Regions from separate parts of the Paenibacillus sabinae T27 genome, predicted to be linked through region 4. Evidence: riboswitches for the same ligand, from Rfam matches in the RefSeq annotation. Region 4 holds a riboswitch; each other region holds the start of a gene.
What was found. A riboswitch is a leader RNA that binds a small molecule or an ion and turns the genes downstream of it on or off. The one in region 4 is predicted to bind cobalamin.
Positions count from the first base shown of each region.

Region 1: linked by a shared signal. The riboswitch ahead of PSAB_RS24445 (S-layer homology domain-containing protein) and the one ahead of cobT (nicotinate-nucleotide--dimethylbenzimidazole phosphoribosyltransferase) in region 4 are both predicted to bind cobalamin.
Region 2: linked by a shared signal. The riboswitch ahead of metE (5-methyltetrahydropteroyltriglutamate--homocysteine S-methyltransferase) and the one ahead of cobT (nicotinate-nucleotide--dimethylbenzimidazole phosphoribosyltransferase) in region 4 are both predicted to bind cobalamin.
Region 3: linked by a shared signal. The riboswitch ahead of PSAB_RS01930 (anaerobic ribonucleoside triphosphate reductase) and the one ahead of cobT (nicotinate-nucleotide--dimethylbenzimidazole phosphoribosyltransferase) in region 4 are both predicted to bind cobalamin.

Region 1 covers NZ_CP004078.1:1,034,675-1,041,981, forward strand. The annotation lists gene PSAB_RS04640 (vWA domain-containing protein) at 1-143, shown strand, start outside; gene PSAB_RS04645 (hypothetical protein) at 161-802, shown strand; gene PSAB_RS04650 (hypothetical protein) at 1,021-2,277, shown strand; gene PSAB_RS04655 (GAP1-N2 domain-containing protein) at 2,281-5,358, shown strand; cobalamin riboswitch at 5,451-5,645, shown strand; gene PSAB_RS24445 (S-layer homology domain-containing protein) at 5,819-7,307, shown strand, end outside.
Region 2 covers NZ_CP004078.1:3,661,519-3,668,825, forward strand. The annotation lists gene PSAB_RS16900 (TVP38/TMEM64 family protein) at 1-163, shown strand, start outside; gene msrA (peptide-methionine (S)-S-oxide reductase MsrA) at 275-1,255, shown strand; gene PSAB_RS16910 (DUF4349 domain-containing protein) at 1,308-2,453, opposite strand; gene PSAB_RS25155 (DUF1540 domain-containing protein) at 2,649-2,807, shown strand; gene metE (5-methyltetrahydropteroyltriglutamate--homocysteine S-methyltransferase) at 2,917-5,217, opposite strand; cobalamin riboswitch at 5,358-5,561, opposite strand; gene PSAB_RS16920 (undecaprenyl-diphosphate phosphatase) at 5,666-6,529, opposite strand; gene PSAB_RS16925 (serine/threonine protein kinase) at 6,743-7,307, shown strand, end outside.
Region 3 covers NZ_CP004078.1:410,385-417,691, reverse strand. The annotation lists gene PSAB_RS01950 (glycosyl hydrolase) at 1-572, opposite strand, end outside; gene PSAB_RS01945 (glycosyltransferase family 2 protein) at 820-1,701, shown strand; tRNA gene PSAB_RS01940 (tRNA-Thr) at 1,837-1,908, opposite strand; gene PSAB_RS01935 (MTH1187 family thiamine-binding protein) at 2,166-2,474, opposite strand; cobalamin riboswitch at 2,801-3,032, shown strand; gene PSAB_RS01930 (anaerobic ribonucleoside triphosphate reductase) at 3,238-5,223, shown strand; gene nrdG (anaerobic ribonucleoside-triphosphate reductase activating protein) at 5,220-5,738, shown strand; gene PSAB_RS25655 (hypothetical protein) at 5,832-5,993, shown strand; gene PSAB_RS01920 (ribonucleoside-diphosphate reductase subunit alpha) at 6,443-7,307, shown strand, end outside.
Region 4 covers NZ_CP004078.1:1,968,982-1,976,288, forward strand. The annotation lists gene PSAB_RS08995 (hypothetical protein) at 354-671, shown strand; gene PSAB_RS09000 (glutathione peroxidase) at 818-1,363, shown strand; gene PSAB_RS09005 (MerR family transcriptional regulator) at 1,514-2,020, shown strand; gene PSAB_RS09010 (SRPBCC family protein) at 2,017-2,448, shown strand; gene PSAB_RS09015 (SRPBCC family protein) at 2,463-2,909, shown strand; gene PSAB_RS24545 (histidine phosphatase family protein) at 3,053-3,607, shown strand; cobalamin riboswitch at 3,638-3,843, shown strand; gene cobT (nicotinate-nucleotide--dimethylbenzimidazole phosphoribosyltransferase) at 3,976-5,070, shown strand; gene cobJ (precorrin-3B C(17)-methyltransferase) at 5,196-6,896, shown strand; gene PSAB_RS09035 (sirohydrochlorin chelatase) at 6,917-7,307, shown strand, end outside.

The DNA of each region.
Region 1 (7,307 bases), 930 kb from region 4:
CCGCGGTCGTTCCGGTGGGAGAAGGTCGGCTGACCCGCCGGGGACACGGAGCGAAGCAGCCGTCCCGGCGTCCGTCACAGGGTTATTCACCCCGCGGGAACCGGAGCAGCAAAGGCTTCCGTACCGCTGACAAAGATCACTAGGAAAGGGGCTGCGGCCTATGAGATATATCGAGCATTCACCGGACCTGCCGGGCATCACGGATATCATCTCGCGCGTGGAGGAGCGGACCTGCACGCTCCGGTGGCGCTGGCCCGAAGGCCTGCAGGCCGTCTATATCCATAAAGGCCCGGGGGGCGGAGATCACCTGGAAGAGGACAGCTGCCCGCCCGGAGGCCTGAAGCTGTACACGCGTGAAGAATACAAGGCGAATGGCGGCTATCACGACCGGCTGGAGGAGATCGGTCTGGTGGTCTACACCGTGCTTGCCCGCGTGACGGAGAACGGAGAGACGCTGCTGGTCCGGCAGCGTGACGGCGCGAACCTTGCGACCGTCAGCGCGGGCAAGGCGCTCATCCGATACGCGATTCACGCCAAACGGGGCTTGTTCCGCAAGGAGCAGACCGTACATATGACGATTACGGCGGAAGTTCCCGTCGGCCGGGAAGTGCTGTGCTATGTCAAGAAGCACGGCGGTTATCCGGCCGACAAAGAGGATGGCATTCTTTTTCCGTTCGTGCAGGATTTCGCGCCGGGCCGCAACGCCCTTCCGCCGATTGAGATCGGCAGGGACGACCGGATCCGCATCTTTTTTACCGATGGGCCGAAGTACGGCCGCTACTATGAACTGGTGCCGGAATGAGACCGGGCGCGAAGGCCTGCACAATTGATACAGCAGAGAGCTTCAGGTGAGGTACACGGAGGAAGGTTTAGAACCGAATCGCCCGGGTGCAAGCTAAGCCCGATTACCTGTTCTGCTATTTTTAACGGCGTTTATTATTTTGACTTCTATTTCTACGAGAAACGTACCTGCGTCTTAAAAAGACGCCGTCAGGAGTTTCTTCTTGGGAGGATGAGCATATGTCTTTTTTCAGCCGCTTTTTGAAGAAGAACCAGCCGCAGCCGCGGCCGCTTTTTTACGATATCGTATGTCCGTACTGCTTCAGCAAATTCGACCCGTCGGAAGTGCTCTTCCGGGCCATGCACAGCCGGGAGGACGACGAGGATTACGCGCTGGGCGAGGATGATGAGCTCAATAAATACCGCGAGCGGTTCGGGCTCGATTCGGTGGACGATCTTGAAGCGATTATTCGGCCGTCCGACATTCCGGAGGAGCATCATCATTATACGGATCATGTGCTGACTGGGCTGACCGACCGCTACGGGGTGCTTACGCGGAGACGTCTCTGCCCTCACTGCCACAACGAGCTGCCGGTCACGGCGGGAAAGGTGCCAAGCAATATCATCTCCATTATCGGCGCTTCCCAGGTCGGCAAATCGGTCTACATGACCTCGCTCATCCACACGCTGCAGCATACGACCGCCGGCCACTTCGAGGCCGCCTGCATGCCGCTGAACGCCGAAATCAGCCGCAAATTCCGCAGTCTGTACGAGGACCCGCTGTTCGAGCGAGGTGATTTGCTGTCTTCGACCCAGAAAGAGAAGATGCAGGAGCCGTTTATTTTTCAATTCGTGTTCAAAAATGAGGACAAGCCGCCGCTGACGCTCGTCTTCTTCGATGTCGCGGGCGAGGGCATGGTCGATCAGGACTACCTCGGGCTGCACGGCCAGCATATCAAAAATTCGGCGGGCATCCTGTTCATGGTCGATCCGCTGCAAATCCGCTCCATCCGCGAAAAAATCCGCATCAATATCGGCGACCGCCCCGGCGAATGGGTCTCGCAGTACGATGAGCCGCGCGATGTGGTGCTGACGCTTTTCGGCGATTTTATCGCCTATCAGGAGAAGAGCAAGACCGACATTCCGACCGCCGTTGTGCTGGCCAAGAGCGACATGCTGCACTCGCTGAAGGACGAGGACGGGGATTACATCAAGGCCAACAGCAATGTATTCAACAATTACGTGCACCGCGGGACGCTGAATCTGGACGAGGTCGGCAATATCGACGGCGAAATCAGCCGTTTTATCGGAAAAGTGGACCGTCCGTTCAAGGATACGATGGATGTCTATTTCTCCAATACCGCCTATTTCGCGGTTTCGGCGCTTGGCAGCAATCCCGTCGATCAGAAAATCGAAGGCGTCGTCAGCCCCATCCGGGTGGATGAGCCGTTCCTGTGGCTGCTGCACAAGCTGAAGTTCATCGAAGGGAGCGATTAAACGGTGAGCATTCATTCGGAAGCCGGCGTCGCCCAGCAGATGTATACGCGGCAGCGGCGCGGCGTTTTCCGCTCCACGGAGGGCTTTGACACGGTGGCGAAGTCAGAGAGTCTGGACAATAATTTCGTCAAAAAAATCCTTCACCCGTTCTGCCTGTACGACGCTCCGGCGGAGCTGGCGGCCAGAGGCGAGAAGGACGAGTCGCAGTATCCGCCCGCACTTCATCTGTTTCATCCGGACAGCGGGGAGACCGTGCTTGGACAAAGCGTCTTCCAGGCGGCGGATTTCACGGGGCTGCGCAGCGCCTTTTTCACCCATAATTATGTGCTTCCCGCCTCCCGGGCCGAAGAAATCGTGCGGGATTACGGTGACTATCTGCATGCGGATTTTGCCGAGGGATTCAGCGGAGAACCGGGAGAACCCCTGCCGGAGCTAGGCGGCATCCCGGTGTCACGGCGAAACCGTCCCCGCCCGGCGGACGTTCTGAAATCGCTTGGCGTCGACAGAGCAATCTTTAACAATCTGCTGCAGGCGATCATGCAGTCGGTGTCCGGCAAAAAGAAAATGTATATATCGCTGAACGTCCCCGTGAGTGAACTGTCGGCGCGGGCGGCCGATCTGACCGAGGTGCTCCTCGGCTGTCTCCCCCTCGAATTCCGCCGCAGACTCGGTGTCATCACGTATGCAAAAGAGCCCCAGAGCCGTAAATACATCCACCTGACGTTTGTGGAGAACGGCTCGCTGCGTCCCGGTGACCGGGCGATCGAGAAGGACTTTATTTTTGATCTTGCCGCCGGACGGATAATGAACGCCGATTTCCCGGCCTCGTCCCAGCCGTTCCTTGAGCTCGCTTGGGAGCTGCTGCTGCGCGGGAAAGGGGCTGCGGACGATTTTGCCGGGTTCGCTGACATGATGCTGGGAGGCGAGCCTGCGGAACGGAAGCTGTCACTGGCGGCTTATAACGAGCTGGCGGTTTTTTACCGGATCGAGCAGGGAGACGAGGCGTTATACCGGGAGAACAAAAGCGCCGTCCTGAACGGGCTGCTCAGCTATCTGGGCGGAGAAGGGGCGCTGGAGTCGAAAATCCGGCTGAACGACCTGTTTCTGGAGCGCTTCGACCGCGAATTCGACGCCGTCCGGCAGAAGGCGATACCGGAGACGGCCGTTCTGGAGAGCTTCCGGGATTATTTTTCGCTGAAGGGCCATAATTACCGGACGCGGATCGTCGATTACTTTATTAACGGGATGCTGAACGCGCAAAATGCCGGCCGCACGGATTCTCTGGAGGAAGCGTTTGGCGTAGTTGAGAGCGGCGGGGAGCTGGCTGCCGCCTTTTTCCGCAAGCTGCTGACGACCCCGGTCTTTGCGCGTCTTCTGTTCCAGCCCTATGTGGAATCCCGGCTGGCGTCGGCCGCGAACGCCGCGGGGCTGCTGGAGTGGATAGGGCATTGGGACCGGTTCATGCCTGAAGCGCTGCGTCAACCGGCTGTCCATGACGCGCTGCTCGATTATTTGCCGGAGAAGCTGGAGCGGGAGCGTGATCCGGTGGGAGCCGTGGCGGCGATCCATAGCCGCATTGAACAAGCAGAGAAGGACCGCCGCCGGAGAGCAGGCATCCGCCCCGAAGCGCTGGCGCTCCAGAAGGAGCTGGCCGCCGCGGCCGACCGGTATTTGCTGGAGCGGCTGTCGATTGAAGATATTACGCAGGAGCAGCTGCTGGAGCTGTCATTTGTCCGCTACGCCCTCGATATGGGCGAATGGGACCCGCCGCTTGACCTGCACAGCAGGCGGAAGGCGAATGTACTGCGCACGGCGTACCGCTGGTTCGGGGAGGAGAACCCGGACGAGCATATTTTTGACGGCCTGTCTCCGCAGGAACTGGACGATGTGCAGCTTCTGGGACGACGCTGGATGAAAGAGAGCCCCGGAGCCGAGCCTTTTGCCCGCCTGCCGCTGGCCTTCTACCACAGCAGCGCCCGCGAGGGAGGGCCGCTCGAGTATGATGCGCTGCTGGAGCATGTCCGGAGGAAGGAGGAAGGCGGCAAGGAAGCGGTCTACCGTTTTCTGGCCTGGTCGCAGGACAATCCGCTGTTCACCATTTCCTCAAGGAAGCTCCAGCCGGGCTACCGGCGGGCGATTTTAAAGTATTTCGCCAGCCATGACCGTGAAGCGTTCAAGAGCCGCGAATTCCGAAAAACATATATGGCCCCGGCGGGACCCGCGCTGCAAAACGTATATGGAGAGGCCCGGGGGCAAGCGGCCTCGCCGCTGGCCAAGTGGGTGCGCCGCCGCCGGTTTCAGCTGATGATCTTCGGCGCGGCCGTTATCGTTCTGCTGGTTGCAGGCGCCCTTGCGGCCCGCCTATTGAAGGGCGGCGGAGACGAAGCGACTCCGGCCGCCTCGCCGCAGCCTTCGCCGACGCAGTCTGCGGCTGGCGCGGGCTATCTCGAAGCCGCCGCCTATCTTGAGCGCGGCGGGGGCGGAGGCTCGCTGCTGTTCGCCTTCGCCTCCCCGGACGCCTGCCGCGAGTTTAATCCGGCGGAGATTGAGGTGGATGCCGGTACCGGCCAGGCTGAAGTGTATAAAGTGGACAGCCTGGTCCATGACTGCGGGCTGCCGGGATCGGCAAGCCCTTCGAATGCCGGTGGAGCAGCGGGTTCCGCCGGCGCTGCCGGTTCGGGAGCGGCGGCCTCCGGTGGGGGAACAGCTGGAAACGCCGGCAGCGGCCAAGGCCAGGCGGACACGGTGTCCGCCGATGAGAGCAAGGCCGCCGGGGATTCGCTCTCGGCCTCGGCCGGCCCATCGGCAGCTACCGGCGGGACCGTTCCTGCAAGCTCGCCGTCGCCGCCTGGAGAGCCAGCCGCCGGGTCAAGCATTGCGGACTCCCCGGCACCGGGTTCATCCGGCGGGAGCGGAGGATCTTCCGCTGTCGCACCTAACCAGGTGAAGGTAACGCTCGTTTCCGCCCCTAAGCTGACGGCCGGCAGCACGGTGAAAGCCGAAGACTATACGCTGGTCCTTATGGAAGCTCCGCAGGCGGCTCCATCCCCTTCGGCAAGCGCGAGTTCTCCGGCGGAATAGCGGAGAATTTACGCGTTCAATTTCATGGCTTAATGGCTTTTCATGTATGGACAACCCTTGTGATAACCGATATGATAAAGATTGTCAAAATTTAATATAGTCTTAAAAAAGGTGCAGGCCGATTACAAGCCTGCTTAAAAGGGAAGCCGGTTGGAATCCGGCGCGGTCCCGCCACTGTATATGCGGAGCGCTCCTCTGAAACAAGCCACTGTTCAAGGCGAACGGGAAGGCCGGAGGGGAGGCGATGAGGCATAAGCCAGGAGACCTGCCTTTTTTCAGTCAAGGTTCAGTGTCCTTCGGGGGGTGAGGGCATCTGGCATTTACGCGCGGCCGATGCCGGGAGTGGCTTATACAGCATGGATTCCCGGCTCGTTTTTCCGAAAGACCGTCCCTCCGGGGCGGTCTTTTTTTATGGTTTCGGAAGACTCCCATAATACTCAAGAGAGAAAGAGGTTGAAGAATGAAGAGCAGGATTTCTTCCAGAATTCTGGCGCTGGGAATGGCATTATTGATGATTTTTTCCTTGCTGGGCGTGTCCTTTGCACCGGCGGGGCATGCGCTTGCCGAGGCAGCGGATTCCCAGGGGGCGGGGACTGCAGATACCGGAGCAGCAGCGGGTGCGGCCGTGGCCCAGTCGATCGGCGTAACCGATGCCGTGTATTCCGCGGCAGAGTCCATTTTGAAGCAGGGGGTAGTCTCGGAATGGCAGGCGATCGGCTTGGCTCAAGCCGGTTACAAAGTGCCGGATTCCTACACTGCCGCACTTAAACAAAAGGTAGAAAAGGAGAAAGGAGTCTTTTCCGCCGTTACCGACTATGCCAGATACGCTTTGGCGGCTAAAGCGGTCGGAGAAGATCCTGCAAATATTGCAGGTTATAATCTGATCGAGCCGATCTACAGCAGCAGCGGCATCACCGGACAAAGTCTAAACAACGCTGTCTATGGCTTGATCGCGCTGGATTCCGGCAGCTATACGGTGCCGTCCGATGCGAATTGGACCCGCGACAAGCTGGTTCAGCACATTCTTTCCAGTCAAAACGGTGACGGAGGCTTTGCCCTTACCGGCGGAGGTCTGAGCGAGCCCGACCTTACGGGAATGGCTCTGGTTGCCCTGGCCCCTTACAAGAGTGATCCGGCTGTTGCGACAGCCGGGCAAAGAGCGGTGCAGTGGCTGTCCGCTCAGCAGAATACGGCTCACGGAGGCTATGGAGAGAGCAGCGAGAGCGTCTCGCAGGCCATTATCGGCCTGACCGCGTACGGTATCAATCCGGCCGGCGCAGACTTCACCAAGAACGGCAGCAATCTGATCAGCCGTCTGATGAGCTTCCGTACGGCAGATGGGGCCTTTACCCACCTGTTGTCCGGCGGCGGCGACGCTTTTGCCACGGAGCAGGCACTGCAGGCGCTGACCGCCTACAACCTGTTCACGGCCGGCGGCGACAGCAATCTGTATAATTTTATCGCGAACCCTCCGGCGGCACACCCGCTTGTCCGGGTGTCCGTAGCGATCGAGGGGCCAACGGCATCCTTGGGCGAGGGCAGCGTGTACGGAAGCAGCGCACTGGATGCGCTGAACAAGCTGGCGGATACCAAAGGGATTGCGGTTGTCAGCAAAATGACCGCGTATGGCGCGTATATCAGCGAAATAGCTGGCGTCAAGGAGAAAAAGTATGGTGGCTATGACGGCTGGATGTACATCGTTCAGCGCGGCGGCCAGTGGGTCAGCGGTTATACCGCGATTAATGACTTTGCGCTTCAGGACGGAGACCGGCTCTATGTCTATTATGGAGACTACGGTGTCACACAGCTGGTGGATTCCGTAACGCTATCGCCGGTTACGCCGAAAGAAGGCAAAGCTCTTGAAGTAACGGTTCATAAAAAATCCTGGGACTTTAACGGAAATCCCATCATCGCGGCGGCTTCCGGAGTTACCGTCTCCATCGGCGGCA
Region 2 (7,307 bases), 1.7 Mb from region 4:
AATTCCGGGGATTGCCCTGTTCGCCTTCCTCGGCGGACAAGCCAGGCAGCATCCCGGAACCGCTGCACTGGCCGCGGCGCTGTACATTGCGGCGCTGCTGACTTTTTGGGCCGTGCTAAGGCCCGGAAAGCCCCGAAGCAAGGGACAAGGGGGACAGGCCTAAAAGGCTTGTCCGTGTAAGCCGCCTGCCCCGGGTACACTGGCATTCGTCATTTTCATCGTTTATAATTAAATTGCAAGCTATTTAATTGCTTATACGAGTGGAGGGACAATCATGAGTGACATACAGACTAACCCTACAGGTAACCGGACGGAAAAAGCGACTTTTGCAGGCGGCTGCTTCTGGTGCATGGTCTCCCCGTTCGAGGAGCTGCCCGGCATTATCGATGTCGTCTCCGGCTATACCGGCGGCCATACCGTCAATCCGACCTATGAAGAAGTATGCTCCGAAACGACAGGACATGCCGAAGCGGTGCAAATCACGTTTGATCCTTCAATTTTTCCATACAGCAAGCTGCTTGAGCTGTTCTGGCAGCAGATCGATCCGACGGATGCAGGCGGGCAGTTTCACGACCGCGGCTCCTCCTACCGGACGGCGATTTTCTATCACAACGAGGAGCAGCGTAAGGAGGCCGAGGCATCCAAGCTTGCAATCCAGCAAAGCGGCCGCTTCTCCGGACCAGTTGTAACGCCAATTGAGCCGGCGGGCGTCTTTTACCCGGCGGAGGAATACCATCAGGGCTACCACCGGAAAAATCCGGGACATTACAAGCGCTACCGCAAGGCCTCGGGCCGGGAAGCTTATATCGAACGCCACTGGTCGCATAAAGAAGACAAGCAAAGCCTGAAGGAGCGGCTCACCCCGCTGCAGTATGAAGTTACACAAAACAGTGCCACAGAACGTCCCTTTCAGAATGAATTCTGGGATCATCACGGGGATGGTCTTTATGTGGACATCGTGTCCGGAGAGCCGCTCTTCAGTTCAAGGGACAAATATGACTCCGGCTGCGGCTGGCCGAGCTTCACCCGGCCCCTCCGCGACTACACGGTGAAGGAGAAAACCGATCTCAGCCATCTGATGATCCGCACGGAAGTGCGAAGCCGGGAAGCCGACTCACATCTCGGTCATGTCTTCAACGACGGGCCGGGGCCCAGCGGCTTGCGGTACTGTATCAACTCCGCCGCACTGCGTTTCGTCCCTAAGGAAGACCTGGAAAAAGAAGGATACAGCGAATACCGGGTATTGTTTGAATAACTATTAAAAATCCTCCAAACCGCGCTTCTGCCGGTCTGGAGGATTTTTGGCGTTATTGGCGGTCCATCGAATCTGGCGGCTGTGCCTCATCACCGGACTTTTCTTCACGGTTTCCCGGATCAGATCCGGCTGCATCGGAGGCTGCCCGTTCCTCCTCCCTCTGCCGGTTCGCTTCCCCGATTAGCAGCGAAGCCTTATCGCGGCGGTTCCTTCTGGATCGTCCAAGCCATAACAGCACAGCCGCAATGAATGCGGCGCCGATCAGCAGCGGAAGCGCTCCGGCCAGGAAGATAAAGAGCCACTGGAATGCCGTGGACATGGCATTCAGTGTTCCGCGCAGCGCGTCCGCCGCTTTGCCAAACAGCGACCGGCGTTCTTCCAAGCGCTGATTGGCGGAGCTCTCATCCGTCTGGTACACTCGAAGCTCCACTGTAGAGTACAGCACGTTCTGGTCGATGTAGCGCATTCTGCCCTTGATCTGCTCGATGCTCTCCTGAATCTGTCCAAGCTCATTGGCGAAAGCCACCAGGTCGGAGGCTTTGGCAGCCTTTTTCATAAACTCGGTGTATTGGGCTTCCAGCATTTGTTTCGCCTTAAGACGCGCTTCAAGATCAACATACTCTTCCGTAACGTCTTGGCCCTCAATGCTGCGCTGAAGCGACACATGCTTGATTTTCTCCAGATTGTCCATGAAGGAGGAGAACCCGGAAGCCGGCACCTTCACGACAAAAGTGCCGCCATGCTCGGAATCGGACACGGTCTCGTTGAATCCGATAATATAGCCCCGGGAGAGATTGACCCAATTGCGCACCTCGGTCTGTGCTTTCTCATAATTTTCGACTTCCATGTTGAGATTGGCGTGGTAGATCAGCTTTTTGTTAAGACCGTCCGCTACATCACCTGATGTGAATCCTCCGGGAGAGGCATTGCCGGTACGGTTCGCGGAATCGGTACTTGTCTGATTTCCGAATTTCATTCCTTTCACTTGCGCGCCGGCGGGTGATCCTCCGTTACCGGCCGCGATCGGAGCTTCTGCACTCGAAGAATTGGACTCGGCTGCTGTGCTGTCCATGCTTTCGGAATGTAAGGACTGTTTATCCTGATCGGCATGATCAGCGCTTCTTCCCGAACTGCAGCCAATCAGCGTACCGGTCAGCAGCAGCAATGTTACAATGGTAAGCAATCCCCGCTTTATCATGACTCCCTCCTTTTTTTCTGTTCGTCCTTGGCGTTTGATTCCTAGACGATTCCATCCTCTGGAAGGTTGCAGGGGGCGGTATTTTTTCGGCTGAGGAAGTTTTTCTAAAATTTTAAGTATTTTTGTTGCAATCCGGGAATGTGCGGGTATCTAACCAATAAGAACTCTTATTTTCATACAGGGAGGTAAATGCTCATGGCCAAAGATGTGCTGTGCGAAGTGAACACCTGTAGCCACTGGGAAAATGAAAACAAGTGCAACGCCGATTCGATTTTCGTCGCTTTTAACAAGGTGAAGGAAGCGACCCGCGCCGAAGAAACGGATTGTCAGACATTTGAGAAGAAAACAGAGTAACAGGCTGCTCTCTGCTGTTCCTGTCTTTAGGATTTTAAAAAGCTATTGAAAAAGAAAACACCGGGAGACGATTCCCGGTGTTTTCCTGCTTTATTTTATCCCTTACTAGTTACGGCTGGACCGCCCGCGCCTTCTTTCTGGCATTGTCCGCGGCTGCTACCATATTTCGCAGCGATGCCTCTGTCTCGCTCCAGCCCCGCGTCTTCAGCCCGCAGTCCGGATTGATCCAGAACTGCTCCGGATGCAGCACCCGCAGCGCCCGCTCGATGCCGGTCTCCATTTCCTCTACGGACGGAACGCGCGGACTATGGATGTCATATACGCCAAGACCGATGCCCTTGTCATAATCCATTTGCTCAAAGCTCGCAATCAGCTCGCCATGGCTGCGCGACGTCTCGATGGAAATCACGTCCGCATCCATATCGGAGATGGAATCGATCATATCCCCAAATTCGCAATAGCACATATGCGTATGAATTTGCGTCGTATCGCGAACGAGGCTTGTGGAAATACGGAACGCTCTGACAGCCCATTCCAGATATTGCCTGCGATCCTGTTCCTTGAGCGGGAGTCCTTCGCGCACCGCCGGCTCGTCTACCTGGATCATTTCCACGCCGGCGCTTTCCAGGGCCAGTATCTCCTGCCGCAGCGCAAGCGCAATCTGATTGGCCACCTGCTCCCGGCTCAGATCGTCGCGGACGAACGACCAATTCAGAATCGTGACCGGACCGGTGAGCATACCCTTGACCGGAAGCTTCGTCAAAGATTGCGCATAGACGCTTTCCTTGACGGTCATCGGCTCGGTGAAAGCGACGTCGGCATAAATGACCGGCGGCTTGACGCAGCGGGAGCCATAGGACTGCACCCAGCCGTTCCGGGTGAACAGGAAGCCGTCCAGCTTCTCGCCGAAGAACTCCACCATATCGGTGCGTTCGAACTCGCCATGCACCAGAACGTCCAGACCGATCTTCTCTTGAAGCGTGATGGAGTCCGCGATCTGCCGGCGGATAAATTCATCATAGCGTTCCGGGCTCAGCTCGCCCTTGCGCCATTTCAGCCGCGCCTGCCGGACCTCCGGCGTCTGCGGAAAGCTCCCGATCGTCGTTGTCGGCAGCAGCGGCAGCCGCCACTTGTCCTGCTGGCGCTTGGCCCGCTCGGCGTAGACCGTGTTCCTCCGGTCCGTCAGCTCCTCCAGACCGCGTTCAAGCTCCGCCACATCCACGCGGTTTCGCTCCGGCAGCTTGCGGAAAGCATCCAGCGCTGCCTTCGCCCCGGCCCACTGCGCACCGGCCGCTTCCCTGCCTTCAAGTAGCGCCAGCTTCAGTAGCCCAAGCTCTGCCAGCTTCTCGTCGGCGAAGGCCAGCGCATTCCGCACCTCCGGCTTCAGCCGATCCTCGCCCTGCACCGTCACGGGCACATGCAGCAGGCTGCATGACGGCTGCAGAATCAGCTTGCCTTCCGGCACAAGCCGCTCCAGCCTTTCCGCCAGAGCCAGCTTCTCCTCCGGATCGCAGCGCCAAATGCCTCGCCCGTCAATCACACCGGCTCCCAGCGTCTTGTCCTCCGGCCAGCCCAGACGCTCGATTGCTTCGAGATTGGCTTCGCCGCCGTGCACAAAATCAAGACCAAGCCCCTGCACCGGCAGCTTCAGCAGGGCTTCAAGCGGCTGCACCGACTCAAAGTATGTCTGCAGCATGATGCGAAGACCCGGAACCGCGGCATGAAGGGCGCCGTAAATATGGCCCAGCAGTTCAATATCCTCTTCCTGAAGTCCGGTTACGACAGCCGGCTCGTCGATTTGGACCCATGCCGCGCCCTCCTGCTCCAGTTCCTGCAGCAGCTGGACATAGACCGGCAGGAACCGCTCCGCCACGCTGCGGATTTCCGAGAGGGCAAACCCTTTGGAAAGCTTCAGGAACGTATATAATCCGATGACGACAGGCTTGCCGTCAATGCCCGCCTGCGATTTGGCGAACCGGTATGCGGCCAGCGGTTTGTTCTCGGTCAGCACAGGCTGAATATCGCCGATCTCCGGCACAATATAATGATAGTTCGTATTGAACCATTTCGTCATTTCGCATGCCGCCGCCCGGGAATTCCCGCGGGCCATGGCAAAATACAGATCCAGCCCGTCAGGCCCGCCTTCATACCGATAGCGCGGAGGCACAATGCCGAACATGACCGCCGTATCCAGCACATGATCGTAATATGTGAAATCTCCAACGGGTATCAGGTCGATGCCTGCTTCCTGCTGCTTGCGCAGATTGCTGAGCTGAAACTGATCCATTTCCGTCCGAAGCTGCTCCTCATTGATCTTTCCCGCCCAGTAGGCTTCCAGCGCTTTTTTCCATTCCCGGTTGGCTCCGATTCTCGGATATCCGAGATTGCTTGTTATGGCATTCCTTGTCATCTCTTTCGTTCCTCCTCTATGTTCTGAACCTGCAAAATCCCACTAAAAAAGGCGTCCTTCACCCCGGAAGCGCAGGGGGAAAGACGCCTACGTATTTCATTACGTTTGCGATCTTACACCTCCCTATCTCCCGTAGGTACAGCAGTGCGTCGAAACAGGCAGGTCTCCTGGCTGAGGCGTCATCGTCGTCAGCGGCCTTCCCGTCAAGCCCGGGCTGACAGTGGCATAAATGCTGATAGACTCTTCCGTTACAGTGGCGGGACCGCGTCGGCTTTGCACCGAGCTTCCCTTTTAAGCCTCCGGCCTATTTCGGTCCGGTAAGCACCTGTTTCCGTTATTTAAGGTGAATGGTTGCTTGAATATTGAGTACACCATTTATGTTACGGCAAGACTTTGCGGCCCGCAATAGAAGATGGAGGCTCCAGTTATAGCAATACCTGATAACCGGTTAAAAGAAAATAATATAGACGATCGCGGCCAGTACGATTCGGTAGATGGCGAACGGCAGCAATTTGATCCGGTTGATCAGCTTCAGGAAGAACCGCATCGACAGCAGCGCGAACACGAAGGCGCTGATAAATCCGGCAATAAAGAACGGCAGCGCGTCCAGCGTAAAATACTGCCAGTTCTTGAGCAGAGAGATGAAGCTTGCGCCCGCCATGATCGGAACCGCCATAATAAAGGTGAAATCGGCAGCGGCGCGGTGGCTCATGCCCAGAAGGACGCCTCCCGAAATCGTCGAACCGGAACGCGAGAAGCCAGGCCACAGCGAGAAGCACTGAATCAGACCGACTGTAAGCGCCTGCCCGTATGTAATCTGATCAACGGTCTGCACCTTCACACGCTTTGGTGCGAACAAATCCGCGCAGATCATAAATATGGCACCAATCACAAGACCGATCAGCACGGTTGACGTCGAGAAGAGGTACTCATCAATGTAATCCTCGAACAGCATGCCGGCAACACCCGCAGGGAGCAGCCCCGCCAATACCTGTCCTAGCTTTAGACGGCCTGATCCGGGATTTGGGGACGGTTGGCCGTCCGGAACAGGCTCAAGCGCTCCCCGGCTGAAGCGTTTCAGTCCGAGCAGATCGATGAAACGATTTCGGAAGATCACGACGACCGCAAGGATCGAGCCGAGCTGAATGACGACTTTGAACGTATTGGCCGTGTATTTTCCGAGAAACTCCTGGGATTTCAGCCACATATCGTCGACAATAATCATGTGGCCGGTAGAGGACACCGGAGCAAATTCGGTCAGGCCTTCCACCAGACCCAGAATAACGGCTTTGAGAATTGCAAGTAGATCCAAGCTTTCGCCTCCTTAAAAAATGATTTAAAGTTTTATTATTAGTAGCTTAAACATTGCCCGCAGTTTCTGAAACTTGCAAGCCCCATTTCCAGTAAAGAATACCTAACGTCCGCATTTCACCTCATCCTTCAGACTTGAAGTACACTCGGGGAAATGTGCAATAATGAACATAAAGATCACATTATTACGGAAGTAACGTTGGGAGGATATTCATTGTTTGCACGCCTGCGCGCTTTTTTGTCCGCCTGGAGGGATTATCCCCGGGAAGAGGGAGATTGGATCGGTAAGCGGTACAAAGTATTGTCCCGGATTGGAACAGGGAGCTACGGACTGGCATACCGCTGCCTGGACACGGAGGAGAACCGCCAGGTCGCCCTCAAACAGGCAAAGCCGAGCAAACGGGATGTCGGAAAGAAAATGCTTATGCGGGAGCGGGATATTTTGCAGCAGCTGCAGCATCCCTGTATCCCCGCCTTCCGGGATTTTTTTGAGGAACAAGGCTCGGCGTGGCTGGTTACCGACTATATTGAAGGATTTACGCTGGAGCAGCTGATTTTCGAGCAGGGGGTACTGTTCGGAGAAAAAGACACGCTGCGCTTTGCCTTGCAATTGATGGAGCGGGTGAAGCATGTCCATGAGCGGGGCTTTGTCCACCTCGATCTTCGCATTCCGAATGTCATTCTCCGGGGAGAGGAACTATATTTAATCGACTTCGGGCTGGCCCGCCGGATAGGACATGACGGTCCGGTAGACGACAGCGAGCATGGGCTGGATCAGG
Region 3 (7,307 bases), 1.6 Mb from region 4:
CACAGATTATTAAACTTCGGCTGGCCGCCCCACCAAAACCACGTTCCGTTCATTTCATGATAAGGACGCCAGAGAACCGGGACATCCGCGTCGCGAAGCGCCTTCAAATGCTCTGCGACTTGATCGATATCCTCAATCAGCGCGTTGTACAGATCCGTACCCGGTGTGATGATGGGCTCAAACTGTTCAGGCGTACAGTCGGCTTGTACATTGGCCCAAGTGTTGGCGGTTCCGGGGAATGTCGCATGGTAGGTAGCCGTGATGATGCCGCCTTTATTCAGCACCCAGTCTTTGCAGGCATTGACCACATTGGCCCGCTGATTATAGACGGTCTGGTCGCTCTGGCCGTTGATTGCACCGAATTCCACGCCTTTGAGCTTCGGGTATTTGCCTGTCTTGCTGAAAATGTACGGACTGAACTGGTTCGGAGACTCCAGATATTCATGCTGCCCGGAGATAATCGCCTTGCCCTGCAATTGGTACAAATACGACAATAATGCTCTGGCTGACGAGGATATATTCGGATTTACCGGTTCTTTCGACAAAAGACTTCGAATCTTTCTGTCATCCATCGCTTGTCACCTCCTTTTTAATAGAGTATGAATGCCGGATGAAAGTTGGAACGGCAGGACCTCCCGGAAAATGCGCTGCTCGAAAAAGGCAGAATAATGGCTTCTCTTGTTGGTATTGTCGAAGCAGTCCTGGCTGCCGACAACAAATACACTCCGACCATATGCCTTTTTTCTGTTCTTCTATCGCGCATTAGTGTGTCTCATCATAACCTGTTAATGAGAGACAAGGACTTAGGAGGAATGCCGGGTGCCAAAAATATCTGTAATTATGCCGGTCTATAATAACGCACTGTATTTACAGGAAGCAGTTAACTCAATTTTATTGCAAACGTTGACCGACCTGGAATTGATCATCATCGATGACGGATCAACTGACGGATCAGCAGGAATCATACATGAAATAGGAGACACAAGGGTAAGGAAAATATTCCATTCCGAGAATATGGGTATTGTAACTTCTCTGAATCAAGGACTTGATCTGGCTCGGGGTCAGTACATCGCGCGTATGGACAGCGATGATATAGCCGCACTAAACCGCTTGGAAGTGCAGGCTTATTTTATGGATCAGAATCGCAGCATAGATGTTTGTGGAACAGGATACACAACTAACTATCTTGGACCCGTCAAGTTAAATCCTATGAATCACGAAGAAATAAAGGTCTGGCTATTATTTTATTGCTGCATATTACACCCTTCCGTGATGATGCGCCGAAGTTCAGTAAATCGTCTTCATATTCGTTATGATCATAACTATCCCCACGCCGAAGATTACGAACTGTGGAATCGGCTTTCCACATGCGCGCAATTAGCAAATATCCCTCATAATTTAATGTATTATCGACTTCATGGGGGACAAGTGTCCAATACGCACCGAGCCATACAAGATGATTCGGCACGGAGAATCCGTCAGAGACAACTTTCTGGGCTGGGCATCCAATTATCGGATGAGGAATACGCACAATTGGTTAAATTGGCTGAGTTCCGGGTGAATGCTGAAAATTATGAGGAGTATCAAGCAGCAGTAGGTTTTGCTAATTGGCTAATTGAGCGAAATAGACAATCCCGTGTGTTCAACGAAGAACTTTTAACAATGGCTCTATCCAGATGTATATCGAGAGTTCCATACTAAAAAAACCGCTAGGCGAATGGTGTACCCCAAATCAATTGGAGTTTTGACCATACAGTGGAAGAGCTTCTCTCCAATAGCTAAAAAAAGGCGCAGTCCCGAAATCCCGGAACCTGCGCCATTCTTGTCTTTATAGGATGCTGGTGAAGGGAATTGAACCCCCGGCCTACGCATTACGAGTGCGTTGCTCTACCCCTGAGCTACACCAGCATGTTGTAAATTTTCCGTCACAACAGAAACTATTATACCTTGTTTGGCGAAAAAATCAACTCTTTTTCCGCCCCGGATTGGTAAGGATTCAGCTCCCTGCGAAAGAGAATGCCCTGACCCAACCTGTGGGGAGCGCAGGTCGGCGCTGCATACGTTCGATTGGAGCCAACCGGCGGGCGCCAGCCATTGGCCGCCTCCCTGCGGCACGGTGGGCCGCAGGGCCGCAATCATGCCGGGCCCTGGCGCCCCGCCCGCTCTTATTCTCCGTGCAGCTTCCGCTCTACCGACTCCAGCTTCTGCTTGCTGCTGGCCGCTTTGTCACGGCGGTCGTCGATTTTGAGCGCAGTGGACACGCGCTGGGCACCGGCCGCGAACGGCGTCTCGTGCAGAACCTCGACGGCCGCCAGAATGCGCGGCAGCGGGCCTTCAATAATGGTTCCCATAGATGTAAGCTCAAAGGTAATGCCCTCAACGCTCTCCAGTGCGCGCTGCATCCCGGCGACGTAGCTGCTGAGACTGGTGCTGCCGGTCCCGATCGGAATTACGGTAATTTCGGCGATAGCCATTTGAATAGCCTCCCTCTCCATACTGAACTTTTGGAAACATCCCTGCCATCTTTCCTATATTGTAGCAACTGGGGAGCCGGGCTACAAATCATTCTCTCTCATTCATCAGTGGCCGGAGAGCATGCGAGATTGGTTGAGGCAAAATCGAAGGCAAATCCGGACACTAACGAGCCCGGTATGCCCACCTTTTCCACCCCCTAAGCGGCAGGTTTGTGGATGAATTTGTGGATTACCTGTGGACCGTTTGTGGATGTTCTGTGGATATCAAAAAATCAAAAAATATGTTTACAGATACAATATATTGGGTTATCTTAAATAAATCACAACAAAATATAGTAGAATCAGGTGCTTGACTCTCTGACGGAGAGTTCGAGCTTAATAGGGAAGCGCGGTGCGAATCCGCTGCGGTCCCGCCACTGTAACCGGATGCCCCTCCTCAGGCGAGGACGAGGGCGGCATCTTCCGGCATAGGGCCACTGAGAGCGCAAGGCAGCTCTTCGGGAAGGCGCCGGAAGAACAGACGGAAGCCAGGAGACCTGCCTGTTTCTTAGAGACACCATTCATACCAGCGCCTGCGAGGAACAGGAGAGGTGTCCGCTATGTATTTTTAGATGACCGGGCTTTGTTCAATCGGGCCGGGCTTGCATAGTGGCATTTTCTGCGTTCTTTGGCGGGAAATGCCTTTTTGGAATGCAGGAAAGGTACCCGAAGGCAAGACAACCAAAGTTTAAGACAGGGACGTTACGGAGAGGAGAACTGCACAATGACGCTGCTGGAGAAACGGCAAACAAGCGGGCAAAGCGCAAACGAAGTTCTGTTGGAGGAAGTTATCGGTCTGGGGCGCGATATTATCGACAGCCGGGACATGGATCTGCTGAGGGAGAATGCCAATCTTAACGGGGAAAGCTTCTCCGGCAAGATGAGCAAATTCGGCAGCGAGTATTCCAAGTGGTATGCCCGCAGCTTTACGATGCCGCCACAGCTTGTGCAGGCGATCAAGGAAAACGTCGTCTACGTGCACGATCTGGACCAATACGCCATCGGAACGACGAACTGCATTTTCATCCCGTTTGACAAGCTGCTCCGGCAGGGCTTCAACACCGGCAACGGCAGCGTGCGGCCTCCGAACTCCATTATGACGGCTATGGCGCTTACGGCGATTATTTTTCAATCCCAGCAAAACGCTCAATACGGCGGCGTATCCGGAAGCAAGCTCGACCACGATCTCGCCCCTTATGTGGCCAAATCCTTCGCCAAGCAGTTCCGCAAGGGCCTGGATTATTTTGAAGAAGGACAAGCAAGCGAGGATCTCGGGGAAATCACCATGAGCCGGACCGATCTGAAGGAACGGTACCCGAAGGCCTTCCGCTACGCGCTGAAGGAGACCGAGAGCGAAACGCTCCAAGCCTCCGAGAGTCTTATACATAACCTGAACACGATGTCTTCCAGAGCGGGCGGACAAATTCCGTTTACCAGCATCAATTACGGCACCTGCACCTCGCCCGAGGGACAGCTTGTTATCGATTCCCTGCTGACGGCGACGATGAATGGACTGGGCAGCGGAGAAACGCCGGTGTTCCCGATTCAGATCTTCAAATGTAAAAAAGGCGTGAACCAGCAGCCGGGCGATCCTAACTACGAGCTGTTCCTGAAGGCTGCGGAATGCTCGGCGCGGCGGCTGTACCCGAATTTCGCGAATCTGGACGCCCCGCTGAATCTGGCGTACTACGACCCGGCGAACCCGGATACCGAATTCGCAACCATGGGCTGCCGCACCCGGGTGCTCGGCGACCGCTTCGGACGCAATTACTGCTCCGGCAAAGGCAATCTGTCATTCAATACGCTCAACCTTGTCCGGCTTGGCGTCCAGCACGGGATCGTTACGGGTCTGCGGCAAGCGGCGGATGAGGGAGGCTTCTATCATGATCTCGATCATTATATGGAAATTGCCCTGGAGGGTCTTCTTCACCGCTTCCGCATCCAGGCGGCGCAAAAGGCCAAAGCGTCCGACTTCATGATGCGCGAGGGCGTATGGGAAGGCGGGGAACTGCTGGAACCCGAGGAGCAAGTGAGTGAGCTGCTGAAGCACGGCAGCCTGTCCATCGGCTTCATCGGGATAGCCGAATGCATGAAGGCGATGTACGGCAAGCATCACGCCGAGGATGCCGAGGTGTACGACAAGGCGCTGGCCATCGTCCGGCATATGCGCGAGTTCTGCGACCGCAAAAGCGAAGAGCTCGACCTGAACATCACCCTGTTCGCCACTCCAGCGGAAGGGCTGTCCGGCAAATTCACCAAGATCGACCGCAAGGAGCTTGGCGAAATCGAAGGCGTTACCGACCGCGAGTATTATACGAACTCGTTCCACGTTCCGGTCTACTACCCGACGGGCGCGGCGAACAAGATCAAGCTCGAAGCCGCGTTCCACGAATACTGCAACGCCGGTGCGATCTCCTACGTCGAGCTGGATGGCAATGCGCGCAGCAATACGACGGCTTTTGTCCAAATCATCCGTTACGCCCTGGAGCAAAATATCAGCTATTTCAGCATCAACCATCCCGTGGACCGCTGCTCCGGCTGCGGCTATGAGGGCGTCATCGGCTCGAACTGCCCTTCCTGCGGCGCACATGAAGAGAAAGTGCATATCCGCCGCCTGCGCCGGGTCACAGGCTACCTGACCGGAGACTACCAGACCCGCTTCAACGCGGCCAAGCAGGCCGAGGTTAGGGACCGGGTCAAGCATCTATGAATATATGCGGCTACTACCCGGAATCCATTAACGAAGGCGAAGGGCTGCGGGCCGCCGTCTTCATCAGCGGCTGCCGCCACCGCTGCCCGGGCTGCTTCAATCCCGAAACCTGGAATTTCGGGTATGGCGAGCCCTTCACCCCTTCGCGGCGGCGGCAGATCATCGGCGACATGGCGGCCAATCCGCTGCTGAGCGGTCTGACGCTGGCGGGGGGCGATCCTTTTTTCTCCGCGGAGGAAGCTGCGGAGTTCATTGGCGAGGTGCGCGGAACACTGCCGGATTTCCCGGTGTGGATCTATACCGGCTACACTTTCGAAGAGCTGGCGGCGATGCCGGGATCGCCCGAATGGAAGCTGCTGTCTCTGTGCCAGGTGCTGATTGACGGGCGCTTCGAGGAAGCCCTGAAGGACACGACCCTTCGCTTCCGCGGCAGCTCCAACCAGCGGATTATCGATATTCAGGCCAGCCTTGCAGGCGGCGCGGAGCCCGTGCTGTGGCAGCCGGTTCTGCTGTAGCCTGGGCGGGGAGCGGCGTGGCGAGCCGAAAACTCCCGGCGGGTTGGTGTTAGCCCGCAAGGCTGTAAGCCGGCCCTCGGGAGCGGCCATGCGATGCGAGAACTCGCGGCGGGTTGGCAGCGGAAGTTGAACCGGGACAGGCAAATGGGCCAAGGGGCTAAACGGGCCGGAGCCCTGTATAGACCGGAAGCTCTTGATGGCAAGGGCCTGCGTTGGGGCCAGTTTGCGAATGAGGCGACCTACCAATCTTCTTAGCTGAACTGATAGTGCCGTCAATTAAACCCGAGAATGCTGCTTGGACCCTACTTCTTGCTTCGACCCTTCTATAGCGGATATGCGGGAATTTCTCCCGTTTATTTTTATCATATAAGTATCTTTGAGTTATTAAGACGGAAATTCTCCAGCTTATTTGTCCGTTTTCTCCCCATTTGGGCTCAAACGGCAAATTATGAGGGAGGATTTCCCGTTAAACTTAGTGCAATGCTCGTTCAAGGGCTTATAAACGGGAGAAATTCCGGTTTATAGGTCCGGACCGGGCCTAACTATGCGCTTAAATATATCAATTTTTGATATTGAAAATTATATATACACACTGCGGTTATCCATAGTAAGGCCGCATTCATACTTACTTATGTCCCTTATTTATTCATGCCCTTTAATCTTCATCCCATAAAAATTTTATGCAGTGAAAGGAAGCGATCCGAATGCCCCAACTCGTAGTGAAACCCGACAACCGTCAGCTTGCCTTTGATGAAATGCGTCTTTCCGTTTATGCCGACCGTATTCTTAGTGGACTGGACAATCTGAATAAAGAAACGCTGCTGCGCGGCGTGAATGCCAAGCTGCGGCGCGATGAGGTTAGCGGCGAGGAGATCAGCAGTGCTTTTACAATGAGCGCCCTGGAGCTGGTGACCAAGGAAGAACCGGACTGGAAATTCGCCGCCGCCCGCTCCCTACTGACCTCCCTCTATAAAAAAGCGGCGGTCAACCGCCGCTACAAAGCGTACCCGGACGAGCCGTACGGCGCGCTGTATCCGCTGATTGAAGGCCTCGTCAAAAAAGGTGTGTACCGCGAGGAACTGCTGACCGCCTACACGAAAGAGCAGATTGAAGAGCTGGGAGCCTGCATCGACGCGTCACGCGACCTGCTGTTCGACTACATCGGGCTGCTCACGCTGTCCGACCGCTATCTGGCCCGCGATTTCGACGGGCGCGTCATGGAGCTGCCACAGGAGCGCTACATGATCATCGCCATGTACCTGATGCATCAGGAGCCTGCGGAGAAGCGTCTGGAGCTGGCGAAGGAAGCCTACTGGGCGATGAGCAACATCTATATGACCGCCGCCACCCCAACGATGTCCAACGCGGGCAAAAAAGTCGCGGGCCAGCTGTCCAGCTGCTTCATCGACACCGTCGACGACTCGCTGGAGGGCATCTTCGACTCCAATACGGACGTGGCCCGTCTCAGCAAAATGGGCGGCGGTATCGGCGTCTACCTTGGCAAAGTGCGCGCCCGCGGCTCCGACATCCGCGGCCACAAGAATACAAGCTCCGGCGTCATCCCCTGGA
Region 4 (7,307 bases):
TTAATCAGTGGATAGCGGCAGTTTAAACGTAAAAGTGGTCTTTTGAGTGATAACGTTCTTTTACCGGATTGTACTTGTCGGGTGACGGCAGCGTTGCGGCGTACCTGGGCATATTCGATACGACGGTCAGAATGGACTGCGAGGTAGAGTGGGGCTGAGGTATTCCTGCAAATCTGCAGGTTTTTCAGGCGATTTTTGGACAGGAAGAAGTAAAGCCTACGATGGTGCACCTTTTAGAGCATGCGCGCCCCTAGGCGGGGAGATCGGAGGAGATATGCCTGCACTTTTGCAGGTATTGGGTCAGGGAGGAGGATTTCCACAGAAAAAGATGTACAAACGCAGGAATGTCCGCCATGATATCAGACGGCGATAATGAGTTAGTCTTTGCAGGCAATCAACTCATGGACAGCATCTACCTGAACGCCATCCAAGGGCGGACAAAGGTCCGAACCATAACCTTAAATTCCAAGGGTAATTTTTATTTTGGAGAAGGCCAGCCCTTGTACGAAGCGTGTATCCCAACGACCTCTCTTGTGCCAGGACCCGATTACCTTTGTGCGGTAGGAGACAACGGACATATTGAGAAAATAGATCTAGACCTTATGTACGAGCAGATTGAAACTTTTACAGAGGTAGTAACCGCCATTGACCATGCAAAAACGGAGGACTAGGAACAGTAGAGCCGTCAAGTTTCGTGATAGGCCCGAGCACCCTCGCTATATTGGTATAACCTATAACGATTATTCCTCTTATATATTAGACCAATAGATGTTCTAGCCGTATGATGTATCTATTAAGCTTGAGGAGGAATGATACGGTGTCGATTTATGATTTTCAAGTCAACTCAATTAACGGTAAGCTGGTCGAATTGTCAGCCTATCGCGGAAAAGTTCTCCTTATTGTCAATACTGCAAGCAGATGCAGCTATTCTCGTCAATTCGCCGGTCTACAGAAGCTTTACGAAAGTCACCGCGAGCAGGGACTCGAAATACTCGGTTTTCCTTGCAACCAATTCAACGAGAAAGAGCAGGGGAGCAACTCTGAAGTGCAACAATTTTGCGAGAGCAACTTTGGGGTGACGTTCCCGTTGTTTGAGAAAATAGAGGTTAGAGGGCTATCTGCTCATCCTATATTTCAATATCTGACACAGCAAGCACCATTTTACGGTTTCGATACCCAGACTTCGGACGGCCAATGGATGCAGAATTTTCTGCAGGAAAAGCATCCGGAAATATACGCCGGCGACGGGATCAAGTGGAACTTCTCGAAATTTTTGATCGATCGTAATGGATATGTGAAAGCTAGATTCGAAACGACGACGGAACCGGTTGACTTAGAGCCAGTTATCGAATCACTGCTATAAAATAAAGGAAATCAAAGTAATTCTGATTCATATGTCAATTGGAGAATGGGTTTGATCTATTGCTCCGATATTCCTGCTTGCACTTTACGTTACGTCATGTTTTATAGTGAAGTTACCGGAACACAGCAAGTGCAAACGAAGGAGTTGATTATGAAAAGATATTGGAAGGTCGGGAACCTTGCCAAGCTGACGGGACTCACCGTGCGAACCTTGCGATTTTACGATCAAATTGGCTTGTTCTCGCCATCAGGCCAGACGGAATCCGGCCACAGGCTGTACAATGAATCCGACCTGTCGCGTCTGCAGCAGATTTTATCGCTTAAGGAGCTGGGCTTATCACTGGAGGAGGTCAAGTCCGTCTTGGCCGGCGAGCAGTATAACCCGCTTGAGATCGTCACCCTGCAGATAGCCCGGATCAAGGAGCAGATCAAGCTGCAGCATAAGCTTCTCGAGCAGCTCGAGCATGTATCCAAGTTGATGCAGGGGAAGGCGCCATTAACCGTTGAAGATTTCACAAGCCTCCTGCAAGCGATGAAAATGCGTCATGAGAAGCTGGTCGCAGAGCGGCGGATGAACTGGGAACACCGTCTGGATTTGCTGGACGACTTTCTTGCCAAGGAAAATAAAGTCACGAAACCCAAGGAGGATCAATCATGACCGAACGATTCGTCAAGCATGCCACCTTCGTTGTCGAGCGGACCTATGCCGCTTCGCCTGCGCGGGTCTATAACGCTTGGGCGGACCCGACTGCCAAATCTAAGTGGTTCTCGAAGCCCGATATCTTCGAATTCCGGGTCGGGGGACGCGAATACAGCAGTGGAGGGCCTCCCGAGGGACCGGTCTTTACCTTCGACGCCTGCTACCAGGAGATCGTTCCGGAAGAGCGCATTGTCTACACCTACACCTTGGATTCGGGCGGCAAGCGCATCTCCGTTTCGATCACAACGGTCGAATTTATTCCGGCCGGGGACGGCACGAAGCTGGTTTTAACCGAGCAAGATGCGTTCTTTGACGGGTACGATACGCAGGAAATACGTGAGCATGGCACGAACGCGATGCTGGATGCATTGGGCAAGACACTCTAAAGGGAGGCATAGCCATGAAAGCAAGCATAGGTGAGAATGAAATTATATCCTCACGTGAGTTCGATGCGCCACAGGAGCTGGTATATAAAGCCTGGACAACCCCCGATCTGTTAGCCCGCTGGTGGGGACCGAAGGGCTTCACCAATACGTTTCACGAGTTTGACTTCAGGCCGGGAGGCGAGTGGCGGTTCGTCATGCACGGGCCGACTGGCGCGGACTATCCCAATCATAGTGTCTTCATCGAGATCGTGCCGCTGGAGCGGATTGTATTCAATCATTTGTCCGGCCCGGAATTTCAGGTGACGGCCACCTTTGAGGATCTGGATGACCGTACAAGAGTCACATTCCGCCAGCTGTTTAAGCATACTGCGGAGTTCGAGCAAGCCAAGACGTACTGCGTAGAAGGCAATGAGCAGAACTTCGACCGGCTGAGCGAGCTGCTGTCCGGTTTGACCGCCTAGCCCTGAATAGATTTTGCCATGAGCAGCCTAGCTCATCCCGGTAGGCTGCTTTTCTATCTCGTGTGTCAGATGGAAATCGAATTTACTACATACTGCAGCAAATTAGCTTAACATTACAGATTTAGAAAAGGACGAGATGAAGAATGCCTCTTTATCTGATTCGCCATGGCGAGACCGATTGGAATAAGCAGGGGAGAATACAAGGGATACAGGATATCGGTCTGAATGAACGCGGGATCGGCCAGATTCAGGAAGCTTCCAGACGGCTCAGAGAACGGATGAATGTTCATGCCGTTATTTCAAGCCCTTTGCGAAGAGCCCGTGAGTCAGCCCATATTCTGGCATCTGTCTATGGACTCTCTATCAAGGTTGACAGCCGGTTCGCGGAACGCAGCTTCGGTGAGCTGGAAGGCAAGGCGCTGGAGGAAATCAGGACTGTATTCCAAATAGCCAATCCTGAGCTGATCCATTCTCCGATCTATGGGGTTGAAGCTGTGGAATCGATGCAAAGGCGGGTTTGCGAAGGAATTGGCAGCCTTGAGGTTCCGGAGGAAAGAAATGTACTGCTTGTAACCCATGGCAGCATTATTCGGATGATTACCGGACAAACAGAAATCGTAGACAATGGTACTATAGTCGAACTCACGGATAATCTGGAAAGCAGACTTATAGACTTCTTTTTAAATCTCAAGTTATAATAGCCGTACTATAATCATATCTTGTCAACAACATCATATGGAGAAAAAGGTGGAACGCCGAGGCGTTTCTTAAAAGGGAAGAACGGTGAAAATCCGTCGCGGTCCCGCCACTGTAAATGGAGAGCGAGCTTTGAGCCACTGTGTCAAACGGGAAGGCTTAAGCAACTTGGTCATCATGATCTCGTATTTGCGTCTGATCCATAAGTCAGGAGACCTGCCTTTTTCAACAGCACGACTGACCTACGAGGATAGGGAGGGGGAGCACGCTTGTATTAGCGATTAACGGCACTTCTGCGCTCTTTTTGTGTAGGAAGTGCTTTTTTATTTCTCAAATTCTTGTTACATAGGTCTCTATAAAAGAGAGGATTGTGATTTTCTTGGGAAAATTATTGCAGGTGCTAAATGAGATTGAACGGCTCAATATTGTATCAATGCATCAAATGAGAAAGCGCGTCAACAACCTGACCAAACCTTTGGGGAGTCTCGGCCGCCTGGAGGAGATCGCTATAAGGCTTGCCGGTATTACGGGCAGTGTGCAGCCCAGTGTGGGAAACAAAGCGATTATCGTGATGTGCGGCGATCACGGGGTCGTTCAGGAAGGCGTCAGCGCCTATCCGCAGGAAGTTACGGGGCTGATGATGGCAAATTTTATTCGCCAAAGCGCCGCCGTTAATGTGCTCGCGCACCAAGCGGGGGCGGAGGTTCACGTTGTCGATATCGGGACGGTGCTGACAGACCTGCCGGAAGGTGTAATTCAGCGGAAAGTCCGCCCGGGAACGGCCAATATGGCCAAAGGACCGGCAATGACCAAGGAAGAAGCGGTTGCTGCAATCCATGTCGGGATTGATATGGCTTCTGAGCTTGCTGATAAAGGAATCGAAGTGATCGGTTTAGGGGAAATGGGCATCGGCAACACGACTCCAAGCAGCGCCATGACGGCAGTATTTACGAACCATCCGGTGGAACGGATCACCGGAAGAGGGACCGGCATTAACGATGAAGCATTGGCCGCCAAAGCAAAGGTGATCGAACGGGCGATAGAGGTCAATCGGCCAAATCCCGGTGACGCCGTCGATGTGCTCGCCAAAGTAGGGGGGCTCGAAATCGCCGGGCTGGCAGGCGTGATATTGGGAGCGGCGGCCCGCAAGGTTCCGGTGGTCATTGACGGGGTGATTACAGGCGCCGCGGCGCTTGCTGCCTTCCGGATCGAACCCCGCTGCCGGGATTATTTATTCGCTTCCCATTTATCCGTTGAACCGGCGCACCGTATCGTGCTGGATGAGCTTGGGCTGAAGCCTTTGCTGCATCTGGACATGCGCCTTGGAGAAGGGACAGGAGCAGCGCTGGCCCTGCCTGTAATCGAATCGGCCCTCCAATTGGTTTCGAAGATGGCCACATTTGAAGATCTCGGTATCCCGAGTCCGGCCCCCGAAGAAGATGAATTCGGCCTCGCGGTTCAATGATCCGGGTCCGGATGCAGCAGGGTTAAACCGATCCGGGGAAGGTGAGTCGATGAAACTGGCTTCCTCTAAGGAAAGCTTGGCGTTACGGGAAAGGTTAGTTGTTTCATATAGAGGAGGCAGCACGAATGGAAAAGAAGAGAGGCAAACTGCTGGTGATCGGGTTTGGTCCGGGCGCTTTTGAACATATTACGGATCGTGCCCGCAGGGCAATCGAGGAAAGCGAAGTCATTATTGGCTACAACACTTATGTAGATTTGATCCGGGGCCTTCTGACCACACAGGAGATCGTAAGAACCGGCATGACGGAAGAAGTAAGCCGCGCTCAGGAAGCAGTACGGCAGGCTTATATGGGAAGGACGGTTGCGGTTATTTCCAGCGGCGACGCCGGTGTATACGGAATGGCCGGGCTCATCTATGAAGTGCTGATGGAAAAGAAATGGAATGCCGAGGAGGGAGTTGAAGTAGAGGTTATTCCCGGAATATCCTCGATCAACTCCTGTGCAGCGCTCCTTGGGGCGCCAATTATGCATGACGCCTGTACGATCAGCCTAAGCGATCATTTAACCCCCTGGGACACCATCGCCAAACGCGTGGAAGCGGCGGCCGCGGCGGACTTTGTAATCGCTCTGTATAATCCGAGAAGCGGAAAGCGCACCCGGCAGATCGCTGAGACTCAGCGGATTTTGCTGGGGCACCGTTCTCCGGACACGCCGGTGGGCCTGGTGAAGAGCGCTTACCGGGACCGGCAGCAGGTCGTGCTTACCACACTCGCAGACATGCTGGAGCATGAAATAGGGATGCTTACGACAGTTATTATCGGTAATTCCTCGACGGTGGTATATGACGGCCTAATGATTACGCCAAGAGGCTACCAGCGGAAATATACGCTGAACTCGGAAGAGCAGAGACTAAGACCCAGCGAGCGTCTGCAAGTGGCAGCGGAGCCGTGGTCTCTGAGTGCGAAGGAACAGGCCGGAGCGAGCGGGGAAGCCAAGTCTGCCGAGCGTGATTTCCCGGGACCAGTCTCTTTAAGCAGCGTGAGTTCGTCCAGCCCGCTGGAAGCAGCGATGGAGGCGCTGCAAATTCTCGAGGCCAAAGGCATCGTCACCGGGGGGTACGCGGGTTCCGTCCCGTCTGCCACCTCGAACCCGTCCGCCCCATCTGCCGCCGGAAATCCGAACGCCCTTTTTGAGGTGGGAGTGGCGCCGGGCATCGCGAACAAGAAGTTCACCACGCGTCAAATGGCGCTGCTTGCGGAAATCGCAGGTGAACAGGGGGAAATGGAGTATACCCCGCATCACCAAATCATTCTTCGTATCCCCGGGGGTGATCCAGAAAGGATCGTCGCGGAACTGAAATCGGCGAAGCTGCTCGTCTTCCCGGTTGGCGATGTTGCGCAGATTAAAGCCTGCGACTTCTGCAATTTGGAGAAAGACGGGTCCATCCCCGTCGCGGAAGAACTGAACCGCGTCATCGGCGGTTTGAAGACGCCCAAGGAATTGAAAATCGGCTTTAACGGCTGCGGTATGGCCTGCTACGGGGCTGTGCTGGAGGATATCGGCATTGTATACCGCAAAGGGGCATATGACCTGTTCCTTGGCGGCAAGACGATCGGACGGAACGCCCATCCGGCGCAGCCAGCAGCCGAAGGAATTGAGGCGGACCAAATTGTAGATACGGTGGAACGGATTTTCCGGGAATATACCGATAAGGCTTTTCCGGGGGAAAGATTTCATAAGTTTTTTAAACGTGTAGGGACGGTTGCTGGGTTCAGACATCAGGAACAAAGTGCAGTTACTTTGGCAGATGCGGTCTGCGGCGATTAACGATCATGAGGAGGAAGAAGATGGACGCGATATTATTGGTGGGGCATGGAAGCCGTGACCCCGAAGGGAACGAGGAGCTGCTGCAGTTTGCCGATAAGGTTCGCCAGGCAGCGCCCCAGTATAAGATAGAGACCTGCTTTTTGGAGTTTGTGCAGCCGGATATTGCCCGGGGAATAGCCAATTGCGTTGAGCAGGGAGCCGCTCGGGTTGTCGTGATTCCGATCATGCTGTTCGCGGCGGGCCATGCCAAAATTCATATCCCTTTTGAGATCGATCGGGCCAAGAAGCTGTATCCGGCCGTGGAATTTGTCTATGGGCGTCCGATTGGTGTGCATCAAAAGGTGATGGAGATCCTCACTTCCCGTATGGCGTCAGCCGGATTTAAGACCGGCATCCCGGTGCTGCCTATAG